DNA from 3 places in the Aeromonas sp. MR16 genome. Region 1 is predicted to be linked to each of the others. Evidence: riboswitches for the same ligand, from Rfam matches in the RefSeq annotation. Region 1 holds a riboswitch; each other region holds the start of a gene.
What was found. Region 1 has a riboswitch for cyclic di-GMP ahead of MM194_RS11445 (glycosyl hydrolase family 18 protein). Riboswitches for the same ligand answer to the same signal wherever they lie in the genome.
Positions count from the first base shown of each region.

Region 2: it holds a riboswitch for cyclic di-GMP, as region 1 does, so the genes downstream of both, gbpA (N-acetylglucosamine-binding protein GbpA) here and MM194_RS11445 (glycosyl hydrolase family 18 protein) in region 1, are expected to answer to the same signal.
Region 3: it holds a riboswitch for cyclic di-GMP, as region 1 does, so the genes downstream of both, MM194_RS16195 (glycosyl hydrolase family 18 protein) here and MM194_RS11445 (glycosyl hydrolase family 18 protein) in region 1, are expected to answer to the same signal.

Region 1 covers NZ_JAKZFK010000013.1:6,672-12,924, forward strand. The annotation lists gene MM194_RS11445 (glycosyl hydrolase family 18 protein) at 1-2,312, opposite strand, end outside; cyclic di-GMP riboswitch class I at 2,424-2,510, opposite strand; gene MM194_RS11450 (PAS domain-containing hybrid sensor histidine kinase/response regulator) at 2,712-6,209, opposite strand.
Region 2 covers NZ_JAKZFK010000052.1:2,304-8,556, reverse strand. The annotation lists gene cbl (HTH-type transcriptional regulator Cbl) at 1-38, shown strand, start outside; gene MM194_RS21330 (cytochrome b/b6 domain-containing protein) at 136-666, opposite strand; gene gbpA (N-acetylglucosamine-binding protein GbpA) at 774-2,198, opposite strand; cyclic di-GMP riboswitch class I at 2,260-2,345, opposite strand; gene MM194_RS21320 (M3 family metallopeptidase) at 2,728-4,578, shown strand; gene MM194_RS21315 (glycoside hydrolase) at 4,636-6,253, opposite strand, start outside.
Region 3 covers NZ_JAKZFK010000024.1:55,251-61,503, reverse strand. The annotation lists gene gltX (glutamate--tRNA ligase) at 1-1,067, shown strand, start outside; tRNA gene MM194_RS16225 (tRNA-Ala) at 1,363-1,438, shown strand; tRNA gene MM194_RS16220 (tRNA-Ala) at 1,467-1,542, shown strand; tRNA gene MM194_RS16215 (tRNA-Ala) at 1,607-1,682, shown strand; tRNA gene MM194_RS16210 (tRNA-Ala) at 1,741-1,816, shown strand; tRNA gene MM194_RS16205 (tRNA-Ala) at 1,873-1,948, shown strand; gene MM194_RS16200 (ExeM/NucH family extracellular endonuclease) at 2,098-4,248, opposite strand; cyclic di-GMP riboswitch class I at 4,543-4,625, shown strand; gene MM194_RS16195 (glycosyl hydrolase family 18 protein) at 4,771-6,253, shown strand, end outside.

The sequences.
Region 1 (6,253 bases):
CAGTTGGCTGCATCGGGATCGGTTGCCTCGCAGCCGCCACCTGTACTCGCTGGCTTGACGGTCAGGCGGGTGCCAGCGCTGGCGTCCAGTGCCCCGTCGGTGACCACCAGGGTCAAGTCATAGGTGGTATCGCTAGTCACGCTCGGGCCTGTGACCACCAGGGTCGCACTGTTCTGACCGGTGGCGGTGAGACCCGCTGGCAGGCTCCACTGGTAGCTCAGCACATCACCGTTCGGATCGGAGGCGGTGGCCTTGATGGTCACCTGCTTGCCGGATTCGACGCTGACGGAGGCCGGCACTGTCACCACGGGTGGCAGGTTCGGCTGCGGCGCCTTGTTGGTCACCACCACCTGATCCTTGGCCACGAGGTTGTGGTCGTCGGTGACGGTCAGCTCGAACACCAGGTTGATGTCGGCACTGACGGCATCCAGCACCACACGGGCCTTCGCCTGAGTAGCATCGAGCAGGGAAGCCTGCGGGCCCGAAACCTGCTTCCAGCTATAGCTCAGCACACCGTTCTCGGGGTCATGGGAGGCACTGCCATTGAGGGTCACCTCGGCCGGGCCGGTGACGCTCAGATCGCTACCGGCATTGGCCACCGGCGGCTTGTTGACCGGTGGCGTGGTGCCGCCGTCCCCATTGCCGAGCCCCTCGTGCATGGCGTTGAGGATGTCGCCGTTGTCCGCATCGATCTCCCAGGCGAACAGGCCGCCGAGCTGGTTGGCCAGCACGTACTGCCCCTTGGCCTTGACCGAGCGATCGTTGTCGAAGCTGATGAGCTCGCCGGTGCTGGCCTTGAAGACGTAGGGAGCCTCGGCCACCTCGTCATACCCCTGCTCCCAGCCGGCGCCCATGCGGTTGTTGACGATGTCGCGGTAATCCACCACGCCATTCTCCCAGGTGCCCTTGACGGGGCCGGTGGCGGTGCCGGTGAAGGGATTACCGGCCTGGTAGCCGTTGACCCCGGTCCAGCCACGGCCATACATGGCCGCACCGACCACTATCTTGCCCGGCGTCACCCCCTGACCGAGCAGCGCCTTGACACCCTTGTCGGTGGTGTACTTGGTGGCGGGATCCCAGCTCGATGCAAACAGGTTGGTCTGGTGAGCCAGGTTCTTCAGATCGAAGGCGCCACTGAAGTCGTAACTCATCAGGAAGATGTGATCCATGTACTGCTGGGCCGCTTGATAGTCCACCTTGGCAATCTTGTCACCACCGGCGCTGATGGCCGAGGTGAGCTCGTACTGGCGACCGGTCTCGGCTTCCAGCTCATCGAGCATGACGCGCAGCTCTTTCATCAACGCCACATAGGTGGCGCCATCGTTCGGGCCGCCCAGGTTGGGGTTGGCACCCTGTCCGCCCGGGAACTCCCAGTCGATGTCCACCCCATCGAAGAACTTCCAGGTCTGCAGGTACTCCTTCATGGAGGCGACGAAGGTGTCGCGCTTGGCCTTGTCACTGAAGAAATAGAAGGGGTCGGACAGTGTCCAGCCCCCCACGGAGGGGAGGATCTTGAGGTCGGGGTTGGCCTTCTTGAGGGCCATCAGGTTGCCGAAGTTGCCCTTGTAGGGCTCATCGAAGGCGGTGAGATTACCCTGCCCCATCTGGACGGCGGCCCAGGGATCGTGGATGGAGACCTTGAAGTCCTCGCGACCGGCACAGGAGCGCTGCAGCGCCTCGAAGCTGCCGGAGATCTCCTTGAGGCTATCGTTGATGCCGTTACCGCCACAGATGGGGGTGAAGCCATAGAGGATGTGAGTCAGGTTCTTGGCCGGGATCTTGTCCACGGTGAACTTGCGGCCATAGACGCCCCACTCCACGTAGTAGGCCCCCACCACCTTGCCGGACTTGTTGGTATAAGGCTTGTTGTTCTCTTGCAGCGGCGCATTGAGCGGCGCCAGGTGGCTGCCGTCCGTGTCGGCCACCACTATCTCCTTCTTGTCGGAGAGGGTGCAGCCATCGGCGTTGCACAGGGCCACTTGCATCTGGTAGCGGCCGCCCTTGGTGACCTTGAAGTTGGCGGTACCCGCGGCGGAGGCGGGACCGGACCACACCTCCTTGCCATCGAGCAGTACCTTGGCGGTCTGGCCCACATCGCCGGACCAGAGGTTCCAGGTTACGCTGACGGGAGCACCATCCTTATGGACGGTGACCAGCTTGTTGTAGGAGGTAGCGGCCTGATCGACCTGGATGATGGCAAACTTGGTCTCACCCCAACCGATGGTGGGTTTGCCGGGGGCGGCAGCGAGAGCAGAGGTAGAACAGAGCCCCCCGACCAGCAATGCCAGCAGGGAATGTTTTGGACTGAACATAGTTGAACTTCCTTATTTCGTTATTGGTATGAGCAACGAAAAAGGCAACGCAACCTGACAGGTAACGCAGACGACATCGACACCATGGCTTGGCCCATGGACGATACAACCTGTGGTGGCCCCGCTATCCTAGGTACTTTGACCCTTAGACCGGAGGCTTTGCGTCCCGGACTTTCGTCCGGTTTGCCTTTTTACACAACTTGATTTGCGATGAAAATAATCGCCGAATGACTATAGATGAGAGAAATGGCCCCGCCACCTAGTAGAAATGACAGTGAAAGGGACTCACGATTCATAGATGGCAGCGAACACGCCTGCAAAATCACGACATACGCGTCGATATCTCGAAATTAGAACTGTTGCCCCTCTGCCGAGCAATGATGGGTTCTGTGATTCCAGTCACGCAACGGGCAGCAACAAGCTGTTCATCAGCGCCCGCAGCTTGAGGGGCTTGACCGGTTTGCTGACGTAACCGAAGCCGTGCTCGCGGATCTGCGCCTGCAGCTCGCTCTTGCGATCCGCGCTGATGATGATGCCGCCGATGCCATTGCCGTGGGCCAACCGGATCATGTGCAGCGCCTGCAACCCGGTCTTGCCGTCATCCAGGTGATAATCCGACAACACCAGTTGTGGCAGGAAGCCGTCACCGATGAGTGCCTGCGCCTGCTCCAGACTCTGGGCGCACATCACCTCGCAGCCCCAGCGCCCCAGCAGGGAGTGCATGGCGGTGAGGATGTCCTCCTCGTTGTCGATGCAGAGGATCCTGATCCCCTCCAGCTGGCTGTCCCGCACCGCCGGAGCCGTCGCCTGGCTGGGCATCACGGGCCGGGTCGCGAGATTTAACGTAATGGCGAACACGGATCCCGCCTGTGGCCAGCTGCGCAGGGAGAGCGGGTGACCCAAGACCAGCGAGATGCCGCGGGCGATGGCGAGCCCCAGCCCCAGTCCCTGCTCCCTGGCGGTGCGCGAATGATCGAGGCGGGAGAACTCGTCAAAGATCGCCTCCTGCTTGTCGAGGGGGATGCCGGGGCCATTGTCCCACACCTCGATGCGCACCTTGTCCCCCAGCCGACGGCAGCCGAGCAGCACTCGGCCCCCCGGGTTGTAGCGAAACGCATTGGTGAGGAAGTTCTGCAGCACCCGGCGCAGCAGGCGCACGTCGCTGTAGACCGCGAGCTTGCTCTCCACCACCGAGAACTGGATCTCCCCCGCCTGGGCCAGCACCCCGAACTCCGCCTTGAGGTTGTCGAGCACGTCTCGCAGGGCGAAATCGAGCTTCCTGGCCTTGAACTTGCCGGCCTCGAGCCGGGAGATGTCGAGCAAGTCGGTGATGAGGTCCTCGGTCGCCCCCAGGGCATCGTCGATGTGGCGGGCGATGCGGACCTGCTCTGCCCTCTGATCCACTCCCTGCTCCCCCTCCTGGGGCAGCATCTCCAGCAGGGAGGAGGTGAACAGCTTGGCCGCGTTCAGCGGTTGGGTCAGATCGTGGCTCACCGCCGCCAGGAAGCGGCTCTTGGAGTGGTTGGCCCGCTCCACCTGCTGATTCACCAGCAGAAGCTGACGGTTGAGCTCGGATAGCTCGTGGGTGCGCTCGGCCACCCGCGCCTCCAGGTGTTCGTTGGCCTCTCGCAGCACCCGCTCCGCCGCCCGGAAGGGAGTGATGTCGGTGAAGGTCATGACGAAACCGCCGGCCGGCATGGGGTTGCCCTGCATCTCGATCACCCGCCCATCCGGTCGCTCCCGCGCCGAGACGTGGGGGCTGCCGCGCTGCATGAAGGCGACCCGGCGCGCCACATGAGCCTCCAGCTCGCCCGGACCGCACAGCCCCTGCTCGGCGTTGTAGCGGATGATCTCCTCGATGGAGCGCCCCACCTGGATGAGACCGGGGGGATAGTGGAACAGCTCTATGTAGCGCCGGTTCCAGGCCACCAGCTTGAGTTCCCTGTCCACCACCGAGATCCCCTGCCCCATGTGTTCGATGGCACCCTGCAGCAGGCCCCGGTTGAAGCGAAACACATCCGAGGCCTCGTCCACTATGGTGGCGATCTCCTCGAGTTGCATGTTGCGCCCCTGCAGGGCCGAGGCCAGCACCAGCCGGGCGGACGAGGCGCCAAAGACCCCGGCCAGCAGCCGCTCGGTGTGGGCGATAAGCTCCGCCGACGCCTGCATCTGGGGGGCCAGGGTTCCGCCGCGTTCACCGGCGAAGCGGCCGAAAGCGCGCTTGACCCGGCTCGAGCCGACGAAGCGGGCCGCCAGCATCTCCAGCTCCTTGACCGAGACCCGCGCCTGATAGAGCGCCGCCAGATCCCGGCTCGGCTTGCCGACGAAATTCGCCGCCTGCAGCCGCTCGCTCACCGCCGCCCGCGACAACAAGGAGCCCGCCACATAGCCGAGCAGGTTGAGCAGCAGGCTCAGGAAGATGCACCAGGCTCCTAGGCTCAGATCGCGAAAAGCGGGCCAGTCCGGCGGCGCCAGCAGCGCCTCCAGCGGCGAGCCCGCCAGCAACCCGCTCTCCGCCAGCAGGGTGAGGAACCAGAGGCTGACCCCGAGCGCGAGGCCAAGGTAGACCCCCTTGCGGTTGCCGTGTCGCCAGTAGAGACCGAGCAGCAGCGCCGGGGCGAACTGGGCCACGGCGCCGAACGACAGGTAGCCGATGCGCGACAGGCTGGTGAGATCGCCGAGCCAGAGATAGAGCGCCCAGGCCGCCAACAGGATCAGCAGGATGGCGCCACGGCGCACCTGCAGCAGCAACCGCATCAACCGCTCGTCCCGCCCCTGTTGCCAGAAGCGGCGCAGCAATACCGGCAGCACCAGATCGTTGCTGACCATGATCGCCAGGGCGATGGTGCAGACGATCACCATGCCGGTGGCCGCCGAGGTACCGCCGAGAAACGCCAGCATCGCCATGCCGTCGTAGCCCAGCGACATGGGGAGGCTGATCACATAGGTATCCGAGCCCATGCCGGCCCCCACCCACTGCTTGCCCGCCAGCGCCAGCGGCCAGATGAAGAGCCCCATCAGGAACAGGTAGAGCGGGAACAGCCAGCGCGCCCAGTGCAGATCCTGACCCTGGTTGTTCTCCACCACAGTCACGTGGAACTGGCGCGGCAGGCAGATGACGGCGCACATGGCGACCAGGGTATAGATGGCGAGCTCCAGCAGGCTGCCCGGGGTAACCGCCACCACGGCATCGAGAAAGTCGCGGGTCACCTGGGCGTGGGCCGGGCTCGGCTTGGCGATGATGAGCCAGAGCGCGAAGCCCCCCACCCCCATGAAGGCGAGCAGCTTGACCACGGATTCGAAGGCGATGGCCACCACCATACCGCGGTGGTGCTCGGTGGCATCCAGGTTGCGGGTACCGAACAAGATGCTGAACAGCGCCAGCAACAGGGCGACGCCGAGGGCCAGCCCGGCGCTGTTGCCAGCTGTCGAACCCAGGGTACCGACGGGCACAGCGTTGGCCATCAGCAGGTCCAGCCCGGTGACGATCGCCTTGAGCTGCAGCACCAGGTAGGGAAGTATGCCCATGATGGCGATCAGGCTGATCACCATGGCGAGGCGCTGGGACTTGCCATAGCGGGCGGCGATGAAGTCGGCGATGGAGGTGATGTGCTCGCGCTTGGCCACCAGGATGAGCCGGGCCAGCAGGCGCCAGCCGAACAGGAACACCAGCATGGGGCCGAGGTAGATGGGCACGGGGGACCAGGGAGATTCGCTGGCCTGGCCGACGGTACCGAAGAAGGTCCAGGAGGTGCAGTAGACCGCCAGCGACAGGCTATAAAGCAGGGGTTGCCCCTTGGGCCGGCGGCGCTTGTTCTTGTCCGCCACGAAGGCGATGAGGAACAACAAGCCCAGATAGGCGAGCGACAACCCGATCAGCAGCCATCCTTGGTGCATCTACCTTATTCCCCTGTCCAGATATGTTGAGAGCCGCGCCAGTC
Region 2 (6,253 bases), on a different contig from region 1:
CCATGGGAAACGAACCGCAGCTCGATTACCAGATCTGATGCCTGCCGCGAGATGAGAAAACAGGGAGCATATGGCTCCCTGTTTGTTTGTCAGCCATCGATGGAAAGCCTGTCTCCGCTACGAGACGCCGTCGGCCTATTTGCCGGTGTGGGGCCCCAGCATGCGGTAGAGGGTGCGATCGCCCTTGATCCTGTGGTGGTACAGGGCCGCTACCACGTGCAGCATGACCAGGGTGGCCAGCGACAGGCAAGCGAGGCGGTGAACACGAAAAAAGAAGGCATTGACCTCGGGGTTGTCGATCGGATTGGCGATCGGGTAGAGCCAGAACAGGGAGTAATCCTGCTCCAGCATCAGGAAGCCGCTCAGCAGCACGACGAACATCAGCCCGTAGAGCAGGGCATGAGCCAGCTTGACCCATCCGTGATGATGGTTGGCACCATTCTCGGGCAGGGGAGCCCTCAGATGTTGCCAGCCCCAGCGCAGCAGGAAGAGTGGGGCTATCAGGGTGGCCATCGACATGTTCAGCACCGACAGAAACTGGAACAACCGGGGGTGACTGTCGATCACCAGGTGCATCAGATAGCCGGCCAGGGTGGCGTAGAGAATGACGACGGCCATCAGCCAGTGCAGCAGGCGACTCAGGGGGTCATAGTAGTGTTGCGTCATAGTGTTTGTCCGACAGGGGCGCTCGCGGTGCTCAAGGCACCGGGATCCCGGATAACAGGCACAAAAAAAGAGGCCGCTCGGGCCTCTTCTGTTCAGGAGTTGCGAGCTCAGTTCAGGGCTGTCCAGGCATCCTGCCAGTTGGTGCCCACACCGGGCTCATACTGGGTGGCCGAGCTCGTCCAGATGGTGCACCAGCCGCTGTAGGGGTAGGGCTTGCACTGATACGTCTTGCCGTTCTTGGGCTGCAACACCTTGGTGCCGGCCACATAGGACTTCAACCCCTCCGGGAAGCGGTACTGGTAGTCGCCGCCGCTGGCCGGATCCTTGAACATCAGGTCCAGGGTTTGCTGCAGGGAGGCACCGCCTGCCTTTGGCTTGCCTTCGATCACCAGCTGGTGGTGACCCGCGCTCAGGCCGCTGACCGCCATGGTGAAGCTCTGGCTGCTGTCCTTGATGTCGGCACTGGTCTGTCCCTTGGCGGCACCGCCATGGTCATACAGGGTGTTGGTGACCGCGAGATCCCCCTGGGCCGTGACGCTGAAGGCCAGGGTGACCTTGCCGTTGTCGAGCAGGTATTCGCTTTCCAGGCCGCTCACGCTGATGCTGTCGTTCACCGGAGGCTGCTGCTGCTCGAGCTGGACCTCGACCCGTTGCAGGTTGCTGCCCGCCTTAAGGTAGATGGGGTTCTGCCCGTAAACCGGGTTGAACTGGCCATCGGTGCCCTGCTGGCCGGCACGGATCTGGCTCTGCTCGGTATTGATCTTGGCGGCCAGATCGTGGGCCCAGTTGTTCTTCTGACCCTGCTCGGAGGAGCCGATGGTCAGCACCGTCTGCAGATCGGTGCGTTCGCCGTTGGCGTCGAACACCCGGGTCTTGGCCTTGTCGCCGGCCACCAGATCGGTGGAGGGGTAGATGGTCCCGCCCTGGCTCCAGGTCAGCGGCGGCTGGGTGCCACCATCGAACTGGGCATCGATCATGTTGTAGAAGCTGTTGGCGGTATCACCCACCTCCCAGACTCCCAGGATCACCTGATAGCCGGTGCGGGCCGGCAGGGTGCAGTTGTGGGTGACCTGCTTGGGTGGTTGTACCATGCCCCCGTCGATGACGCAGAAGGGGTTCAGATCGAAGGAGTCCCGGGTCAGCGGCTGGTTCGGGTTCCAATCCTGCTTGGTGAGGTAGTAACGCCAGTTGCGGGTCACGTGGTTGGCGGTGAAGCTCCAGCTGATGGCGAAGGGTCCTGCCTGCACCGGGCGCTTGGTCCAGCGATCGCTGGTCTGAACGTCGAGCTCACCGAATTGCGGGTGGCCGGCCGAGGCGATCTGACCGTCGGCGGGGCCGCCATTGGGGAAGCCGGACGGCGCCTCCAGGCTCTGGGGCTCCCACTGGACGGCGCCACACTGGCTGTTGCCGCCGGTCTTGCACAGATAGTTGCGTGCCTCCGGCTGATTGATATAGCCATGGGCGAGTACGCCGCCGCTGGCCAGCAGCGCGAGCGCCGCCGCGAGGTGATTGAGTTGAGTTTTTGCTGCCATACATTCCTCTGTTCGACAGATGTGGGCAGTCAAGTTGGCTGGGGCCTTCCCCGAAATACGGTGCTGCAACCCCGCTATCCTGGACGAGACGTCTTTAGACCGGAGGCTTTGCGTCCTGGCCTTTCAACCAGTTTGCCAAATGACTACATATAGGGTCATTGCGTCGCGTTTGACGACGCGGTGCCATCATGTCTTATTTTGATTAAATTATTAAGTGTAAATCTTTACAGCTTGATCTCGTCGGAGTAGAGCCAATACTTAACTTTCTGTTTTTAAATGGCTATTGGATGGCCCACTTTGGGCGGATGCCCCCCTTTCGCTTAATTAACATGCAAATCTAATGCATTGTTTATTGCCGGTGAGCAAGACCTCGTGAGACAGGGCCTGGTCAGGGTCGCCGGTGCTACAGACATGGATAACGGCTTTTGATAGCGTGGTGAGGCGCATCCCGGCGCCCCTTGTCCGGCCACGGCCGGGCATCATCACAAGGCAAAGCGGCTCAGCCGCCACCGATAACAAGAGGGACCTTATGACTTCCATTGCCAGGAACTACCTGAACCAGCTCAACGCCGACTATCTGCAGGTGCACAGGCGCAAGGAGGACTTGTTCTGGTCCACCTACATGGGCACCAGCGACGATCAGGCGGGTTTTACCGCCGCCGAACAGGCCTACAAGACGTTTTGTGCCAACCCGGCCCGGCTGCCGGTGCTGCGCGAGATGCAGGCTCAGGCCGAAGAGACCGAGCTCAAGCGCGGCCTGGCTGGCTGGGTAGCCTTCTTCGAATGCAACGTGATCGAGGATCCAGCCGCCGCCGCTCTGATGGACGAGCTGGTGGCCGCCGAGGCGGCGCTCTTTGCCCGCCGTCGGGAGCTCAAGCTCAGCCTGCTGGACGAGCAGGGCCAGACGGTGGTCGGCAGCCTGCCCGCCGCCAGCACGGCGCTGGCCGCCAGTGCGAGCGAGCCGGTACGTCAGAGCGCCATCGCCATGTTCCATACCCTGGAGCAGTGGGTGGTGGACAACGGCTTCCTCGAGGTGGTGGCGCTTCGCAACCGCTTCGCCCGCGCCATGGGCTATCGGGACTACTTCGAGTACAAGGTGCGCAAGAACGAGCAGATGAGCCCGGAGCAGCTGTTCGCCGTGCTCGATGATTTCATCGCCCGCACCGAGCTGCGCCTGCACCAGAGTCTGGCCGAGTTGAAAGCGGCCAAGGGGGAGGCGGCGCTCCTGCCCCACAACCTGCGCTACAGCGTCAGTGGCGACGTGACCCGCCAGCTCGATCCCTATGTGCCGTTCGCGCGCGCGCTGAAGGATTGGGTCGAGAGCTTCCGCCGGCTCGGCATCCAGTACCGAGACGCGACCCTGACCCTGGATCTGCTGACCCGGGAGGGGAAATATGAGAACGGCTTCTGCCACGGCCCTGTGCCGAGTTTCTGGCAGGAGGGTCAGTGGGTGCCCGCCGTGGTCAACTTCACCAGCCTGGCGGATCCGGCCCAGGTCGGCAGCGGCTGGAGCGGTCTCAACACCCTGTTCCACGAGGGGGGCCATGCGGCGCATTTTGCCAACGTCACCGGCAACGCGCCCTGCTTCTCCCAGGAGTTTCCGCCTACCTCCATGGCCTATGCCGAGACCCAGTCCATGTTCTGCGACAGCCTGCTGGACGATGCGGACTGGCTCAAGCGCTACGCCAGGAACGCCGCGGGGGAGGAAATTCCTGACGCACTGATCCAGGCCATGCTCGAGGCCCGCCAGCCGTTCCGGGCCTTCAACGAGCGCCAGATTGCGCTGGTGGCCTACTTCGAGCGGGATCTCTACGCCATGGACGAGGCCGAGCGCACCCCGGCCGCCGTGCTGGCGCTGGCCCGTCGGTGGGAGCGCAAGATCCTGGGGGTGGAGAGCCCCCGCCCGCTGCTGGCCATCCCGCACCTGCTCAATCAGGAATCGGCCTGTGCCTATCACGGCTACTTGCTGGCGCTGATGGCGGTGGAGCAGACCCGCGCCTACTTCCTGCGCCGGGACGGCTACCTCACCGACAACCCGCGCATAGGCCCGGATCTCGCCGCCCACTACTGGGGGCCGGGCAACGGTATGACCCATGATCAGACGCTGCAGAGCCTCACCGGCGAGGGCTTCAGCGCCGGACCCCTGGCCCGGGCGTGCAACCAGAGCGTGGCCGAAGCCTGGGCGACGGCCACAGCCTGCATGGCGGCCGCGGGCCAGCGACCCCTCGCCGGTGACGGCACCCCGCTCAATGCCAGGATCCGGGTCGTGCACGGCGCCGAGCTCATCGCCGACAACAGCGAATCCGAGGCGCGCATGCTGGCGGACTTCGAGGCCTGGATCCGCCGCCACTATGGGGCCGAGTCCGCTGTGGCAGTCTGAACCATCCTGCAAACGAAGAGCCCTGCCAGTTGGCAGGGCTCTTTCATTTTGGGGCGCTCAGATCTTCAACAGGGTGACGGGCTTGTCCTTGAGGGCCACCAGCAACTGCCTGCCCGGCAGCTTGTGACCATCGATCTGGATGCTGCTGTTGCCGAAGTTTGCCACCAGCCGGCTGCCGTCGGAGAAGCGGGTCTCCTGCACCCGCCCCGCCCCGTCCCGCCAGCGGAAGCCCACCAGCGCCTTGTCCCACAGCGCCTCGTGCAGGGGCCCGAACTGGGCATCCAGTCTGACCAGCTCAGGCAGGCGGCTGGCGAGGGTGCTGCGGCTCAGGTTGACCAGAGGAGGGGTGTTGTAGAGCAGGCCGAGCAGGGCGCGCTCCTCCCGGATGGCGGGGAACTTGAGGTTGTCCAGCAGCCAGTGGTGGCTGTTGATCACCGAATCGTGGAACACCGCTTGGTAGAGCGGCAGCCTGTCTGTCGGGTTGAACACGGTTTTGAGGTAGCGGGGCTTGAGCCGGGCGGGCTGGAAGAAGACCTGGGGCGTCTCGTCTGGCCACCATTTGCCGAGGTAGTAGGGGGACTTGGGCTGCTTGCGCATGGCGGCGTCGGTCCAGCCGAAGCCCCAGCTCTGGACGCCGTGGGCAAACATCAGCGGCTTGTTGGTGAGGGCGTTGCCGTCCTCCGAGCCCAGCACCAGCCCGAGCCGCTCCCCGACCCAGCCCATGCGGGCGTTGCGGGCGGCGACCATGGCCGCGCTGCCCTGCTGGTGGGCCGGGCTGTAGTCACTGGAGGCCATGGCGGTGCCATCGACGTCGAGGAACAGGCTGTTGATGCCGCTGGCCTTGGCCAGCTCGCTCATGCGGCTCTTGGCGTAGGGCAGGGTACAGCCGGGGTTGAGATAGACGCCCTCGCCGCCAAAGCCCGGTCTCGGCTTGCCGTCGGCCTCGACGATGGCGCAGCGCTTGCCAAGCTCCGGCGGGATCTGGGCGGTGAGCCAGCTGTCGTTGCTGCCCGGGAGGATGGCGGTGTCGTAGGAGTCATAGCTGCCCACCAGATAGCCGAGGCGCTTGGCGGCGGCGAGGGCCTGATCCTGCTGCAGGGCCGCCGTCCACTGGGGTGTGCCGAGCCAGAGTTTGCGCAGTCCCGCCTGTTGCAGCGCCTCGAGCACCGGCAGCGACAGCCCCTGGCCCCAGCGCTCCCGGGTCACCAGCTGCTCGCCGAACTGGCCCTTGACCCACTGCTGGCGCAGGGCCAGCACCTTGCCCTGGCTGACGGGGCCCTGCTGGGCCGGCAGCGGCAGCTGGCGTTCAATCAGCCGGTTGAGGCCCGCCATGATCAGCGTCTGCTGCCACGGCTGGGGACTGGGGGCCGCCAGCGCCTCGCGCTCCTCGGTGTTGAAGGTTTTGAGCCATTCCGGCTTCTGGATGAGTTTGGCCTGCAGGCCGGGCCAGTCGGTCACGTCCTGCCGGTCCAGCAGGTCATCCCCCCAGAGATAGAGGTGGCTGGCGCCGATCAGCCGACGGCCCGCCGGGATGCGGGCGAACTTGTCCGCGAGGGACTGCCAGGCTCCCTCGGCCTGCAGCCATTCCCGGTAGCGGCGCGCCCCGGCCAGCCAGTCATCCCCCACGCTCAGGCGCACTTCCAGCGGCGCGGGATTGAAGTGGTTGAACTCGTGG
Region 3 (6,253 bases), on a different contig from region 1:
AGAAGCCGCGTTATGACGGCAAGTGCCGCGATGCCGCCCACAATCACCCGGCCGATGCGCCCCACGTGATCCGCTTCCGCAACCCGACCGAAGGCTCTGTGGTGTTTGACGACCACGTCCGTGGCCGCATCGAGTTCGCCAACACCGAGCTCGACGATCTCATCATCCGCCGCACCGATGGCGCCCCCACCTACAACTTCTGCGTGGTGGTGGACGACTGGGACATGGAGATCACCCACGTGGTGCGTGGCGAAGACCACATCAACAACACCCCGCGCCAGATCAACATCTACAAGGCTCTGAACGCGCCTGTGCCGGAATTTGCCCACGTCTCCATGATCCTGGGTGACGACGGCGCCAAGCTGTCCAAGCGCCACGGCGCCGTGTCCGTGATGCAGTACCGCGACGACGGCTACTTGCCGGAAGCCCTGCTGAACTACCTGGTGCGTCTGGGCTGGTCCCACGGCGATCAGGAGATCTTCAGCCTGGACGAGATGATCAAGCTGTTCAGCCTGGATGCCATCTCCAAGTCAGCTTCCGCCTTCAACACCGACAAGCTGCTGTGGCTGAACAACCACTACATGCGCACCCAGGATCCGGTTCACGTGGCGAAGTATCTTGAGTGGCATATGGCCGCCCAGCACATCGACACCAGCAAGGGCCCGGCGTTGCCTGCGGTTGTCACCCTGCTGGCCGAGCGCTGCAACACCCTGGTGGAGGTGGCCGCCCAGAGCCGCTACCTGTTCGAGGAGTACGAGGCGCTCGACGAAGCCGCCGCCAAGAAGCACCTGCGCGGTGTGGCCGCAGAGCCGCTGATCCTGGCCAAGGCCAAGCTGGCGGCCCTGGAGACCTGGACCACCGAAGCGCTGCACGAGCTGATTGAAGCCACTGCCGCCGAGCTGGGGCAGGGCATGGGCAAGGTCGGCATGCCGCTGCGCGTCGCTGTCACCGGCCTGGGCCAATCCCCAGCCATCGACGCCGTGATGGCGCTGGTGGGCAAGGAGCGGGTACTGGCGCGCATCGACCGCGCCCTGGCCTATATCGAAGCGCGTATGGCAGCCGAGTAAGCGTCTGTCGCTTCGCGTCACCGGTCTGGTCTAATCCCCGCGCCATCGACGCCGAATAAGCGCCAGTCGTTGACAACAAAGGGCTCCCTGACGGGGGCCCTTTGCATTTTGGCCTCAAGCGGATTTGCGACGTAAAACAGCGACATAGCGACGCTGTTGGCGGTAAAAACAGCTAACTGTCTGAATTTTGACTAAACGCTCCAACCGGCGAAAATTTTGGGTTGACAGCAAAGCGGGTGATGCCTATCATGCGCCTCCGTTGCCAGAGATAACTTTGGTAGCGCCGAGGTGAGTTGGGGTTATAGCTCAGCTGGGAGAGCGCTTGCATGGCATGCAAGAGGTCCGCGGTTCGATCCCGCGTAGCTCCACCAAATTCTCCTCGAACAATCTGGAATCCAAGGGGTTATAGCTCAGCTGGGAGAGCGCTTGCATGGCATGCAAGAGGTCCGCGGTTCGATCCCGCGTAGCTCCACCAGATTCCAAATTGACAATGCAGTATCCAGGGCAGTGCGGTGTGTATCACCCAGGCCGACCTTTGTGGGGTTATAGCTCAGCTGGGAGAGCGCTTGCATGGCATGCAAGAGGTCCGCGGTTCGATCCCGCGTAGCTCCACCACTATTTCGCAATGAGGCAAGCGGACGCCAGAACCGATTGTCTAAAGAGTAAAGATTTTGGGGTTATAGCTCAGCTGGGAGAGCGCTTGCATGGCATGCAAGAGGTCCGCGGTTCGATCCCGCGTAGCTCCACCAATATTTCGCAGTAAAACAAGCGGCCGCCAGAACCGCTTGTTCAAAGAGTAAAATTTGGGGTTATAGCTCAGCTGGGAGAGCGCTTGCATGGCATGCAAGAGGTCCGCGGTTCGATCCCGCGTAGCTCCACCAAATACTGAAGGCCACCGTTATCCCGGTGGCCTTTTTGTTTGTTCAGGCATTTGTTTTTTTCATGGCTAACGCCTCTTCATTTACAAATCAAATGGCCTAAATGAGAAAGCCCGCGACTGTCGCGGGCTTTTTTCGTTATTCAGAGCGAGTTATGAGGTGTGCCGGCGGCGCCAGGCCAGCGGCAACAGGGCCAGCAGCAGGGCACCCATGGCACCACCCCCGCTGCCACTGCTTGGCTCCCGCAGCTTGAGGTCGACGATGATGGGGTCGTGATCCGAGGCGCTGAACGGGTTGTCGGACTTGATCATGTCGCCGGTGAAGCCACGACCGTACTCGAACAGGTTGCTCTCGTAGGAGTTGATGTGCCAGTCGGCGACCGCGATCACTCGCTTGGCCAGCGCCGGGTTGGCGAGGGCGTAGTCCAGGGTGCCGAGTTCGGCCTCATAGCTGTAGGAGATGGCCTTGGCCTGATTGAACTTGACGTTCAGATCCACCAGACCATAGCTCTTGCCCACTTCCTGGCCTACTTGCTCGTAAGTCTGCTCGCCGAGGAAGGTGTGGGAGGCGGAGCGGATCTTGCGATCGCTGCTGGCCGGCGCATAGTCGGTCAGCACCCGGATCGGGTCTTCCTTGGCGTAGGAGTTGAAGTCCCCCACCAGCAGCACCTGGCCCGGCAGCTTGTTCACCACTTCCCCCAGCACCTTGGCGGCGCTGACCCGGAACTCGGTGCACTTGCCCTGCAGATCCGCAGGCTCGGTCTTGCCATCTCCATTCTCGTAGCAACCCGATCCCTTGGATTTCAGGTGGTTGACCACCAGGGTGAGCGGCTCGTTGCCACCCGTGACTGTGAAGCTCTGCACCAGGGAGTCACGCTGGCCGGCGGTCTTGGCGACGCCACCTGTGATGTAGCGCTGCTCGGGCAGCTGGATCAGGCTGGCATCGCCGCTCGGGGTCAGTTTGGCCGGACGGTAGATCATGGCCACCATGATGGCGTCGCCACCGAAGAAGCGATCCTGACCGAGCAGGGCCTTGGGCAGGCTGACGAAGGCGTAGTGCTGGCTGACGTCTTTCTGCTGGGCGTTCAGGCTCGCGACCAGGTCGCTGATGGCGGAGTGATCGTCGAAGCCATTGTTCTCCATCTCCATCAGGCCGAGGAGATCTGCGTCCATCTCGGTGATGGCGTTGACTATCTTGGTGCGCTGCTGCTGGAAGTCGGTCAGATCCTTGGCGCCGCGGTTGCAGCCCTTGGCGCTGTCCGCATCCGCCTGATCCACGCAGAGCACGTTGAGGGCGCCGCCCACGCTGGAGTGGCTGGTGAAGTAGTTGAGCACGTTGAAGCTGCCGATACGCAGGTCAGTGCCGGCGGTGCGGGCCGGGGCGCTCTGGCGATCGTTCTCGTCGGTGCGCAACAGATCCCCCGCGGTGATGGCCTGCTCTTTTGGCACTATCAGCCGGTATTCGTTGTAGCTGTAGCCGACCAGGGCCTCCAGGTTGACCGGCGCATCACCGACGCGCAGGTAACCCTGCTCCGGCTCCCAGGCCGGCAGCCAGGGCAGTTTGCCGTCGGCCGCCTTGAAGTCGGATTCGAGGAACACCCGGTTACCGGCATTGGTTTGTGCCAGTGCCTTGGCTTCGTCGCTGCCCGCCACGTGCAACTGGGTCGGCTTCATCAGTGGCGCCAGGTGGGAGAGCACCAGGTTATTGCGCTTGGCGGCGTAGTCGTAGCTGAAGTTGCGGCTTATTTTGAGCTCACTATCGGCATCGAGTCGCACCCGCATCCCCTCGTGGCGCTCCAGCGCCCGGGCCAGGGTTTCCCCCTCCAGCACCCGCAGCGCCGTGGCGGCCGGGGCACTGCCCTGTGCCACGACCTGCAGACGCGCGCTGCCGCTATCGAAGACAGGCTTGAGCTGGGTGTGGTTGAAATACTCTTCGACCTTGGCTTCCAGACAGATCACGGCACCCGGCTTGATGCCCGGGTATTTGGTCGCGAAATTCTTGTCGTTCAGGTAGACGAAGATGCCGTCCGAGGTCTGGGGGTTGCCATCCCCCTGCAGGTCCTGCAGGTAGAAGCCCTTGTTCAGGCTCTCGCCGAGGGCGGAGACCACGGCCTTGACCGAGACGCTCTGTGTGCTTTCAAACAGATCATCCGGGATCAGCGGGCTCTTGTCGCCACTGCCTTGAATGGCGGGGATGGGGGTGAGGGCATTGTCGGCCGGGCAACTGAAGCCGGCGGCATAGACAGACGGGGACGCAAGGGCGAGCCCCACGGCCAGCGACAGCAGGGTAGGTGTTCCTTTCATGGGTATTCCTTTTTTATTTTTGCCAGTGTTTCCATAGCCTTGGCTCGTTGACCAAGGGCGCGCATTGTCACATTTCTGGCAGTTCATACCAGTGAGCCAACGCACATTACTGGGAGACAAAAGAGGCCGATTTCATTTATTTGATCTGGCTAACAAGTTGAAATAACTGACAAATGTGTCACTTGGTGAAAGTGGAAATACTGTGATCCCGCTGGCGTTTACATATTTCTCTTCGAGAACAAAGATTGAGCATCTGCAACTTGCTTCCTATACTCGCCCTGTTCCTCACGGAACCCAGGTAAAGGGCAAACCGGCAGCGATGCCGGGACGCAAAGCCTCCGATCTGCCCCTTCGGGCCAGATAGCGGGGTTTCCCCGGGTGACATGAGGGTATGTGGCCCGTCCATGGCCTGTCGTCGACCCTTCTCCCCTGTTGCTATTGCGCTTTGCCCGGTCTTAAAAGCCAAGACAAAACAAGGAAGATAAAACAATGCAACAGACCTTCAGGCCCAGCAGGCTTGCCATGCTGGTTGCCCTCGCGGCCATGCCCGCCTGGGCGCACGCCGCTTATCCCGTCTATCAGGCTGGCACTGCTTACAAGGCTGGCGATGTCGTCAGCAACGTCGGCAACCTCTACGAATGCAAAGAATTCCCCTACTCCGGTTGGTGCGGCGCCTCGCCCTACCACTATGCCCCCGGCGTTGGCGCCGTCTGGGCCGATGCCTGGAAACCCTTCAGCGACGGTGGCACCGCGCCGGCCCTTGGGCTCGCCATCAGCTCGCCCGCCGTTGGTAGCGCTTTCAACGAAGGCACCCCGGTGGCCCTGGCGGTGAGCCTGAGTGGCAACAGCAGCGGCCTGGTCAAGGTCGAGTATCTGATCGATGGCACCCAGGTGGCGCTGAGCAGCGCGGCCCCCTGGTCGGCCAGCTGGGTGGCGAGCGGCGTCGGTCCCCATCAGCTCAAGTCCCGTGGGCTGGACAAGGATGGCAAGGTCTTGAGCGAGGCCAGCGTCAGCTTCAATGTCAGCGCCGTGGTGGCGCCAGAGGCGCCCAAGGTGAGCATCAGCAGCCCGGCCGCTGGCGCCAAGCTGACCCTGGGCCGCGCCGCCACCGTGACGGCAAATGTGACTGACGCCAACAACGACGTGGCCAAGGTAGAGCTCTTTGTGAATGGCCAGAAGGTGGGTGAAGACAGCAGCGCCCCCTGGCAACTGAGCTGGACGCCGCAGAACAAGGGCCTCACCGGCCTCAAGCTGGTGGCCACCGACAAGGCCAATCTGGTCGGTGAATCGAGCCAGGTAGATGTGCAGGTGGAAGAGGCTGCGCTGCCGCCTACCGGTGGCAACCTCTCCTGCGACGTGCGCCAGGTCTACCGCGCCGATGGCAGCGAGTGTATGGGGGATGACCATGCCCGCCGCGTCATCGGCTACTTCACCTCCTGGCGCACCGGCAAGAACGGCCTGCCCGCCTACCTGGTCAGCGACATTCCCTGGGACAAGATCACCCACATCAACTATGCGTTCGCCGGGGTGGACGAGCAGAGCCACCTGATCAAGGTGGACGATGCCGCCACCAAGATGACCTGGCAGGGCATTCCGGGCGCCGAGATGGATCCCGAGTTCGCCTACCAGGGTCATTTCAACCTGCTGTCGAAGTACAAGAAGCAGTATCCGGACGTGAAGACGCTGATCTCCGTGGGGGGCTGGGCCGATACCCGTGGCTTCTACACCGCCACCACCAAGGGTGACTGCTCGGTGAACACCGCCGGCATCAACGCCTTCGCCGACTCGGCGGTGGGCTTCATCCGCCACTACGGCTTCGACGGGGTGGACGTGGACTATGAGTACCCCACCTCCATGAAGGATGCGGGCAACCCCAACGACTTCCCGCTCTCCAACCAGTGCCGGGCCAAGCTGTTTGCCAACTACGAGGTGCTGATGAAGACCCTGCGTACGCGGCTGGACAGCGCCGGCACCGAGGATGGCCGCAAGTACATGCTGACCATCG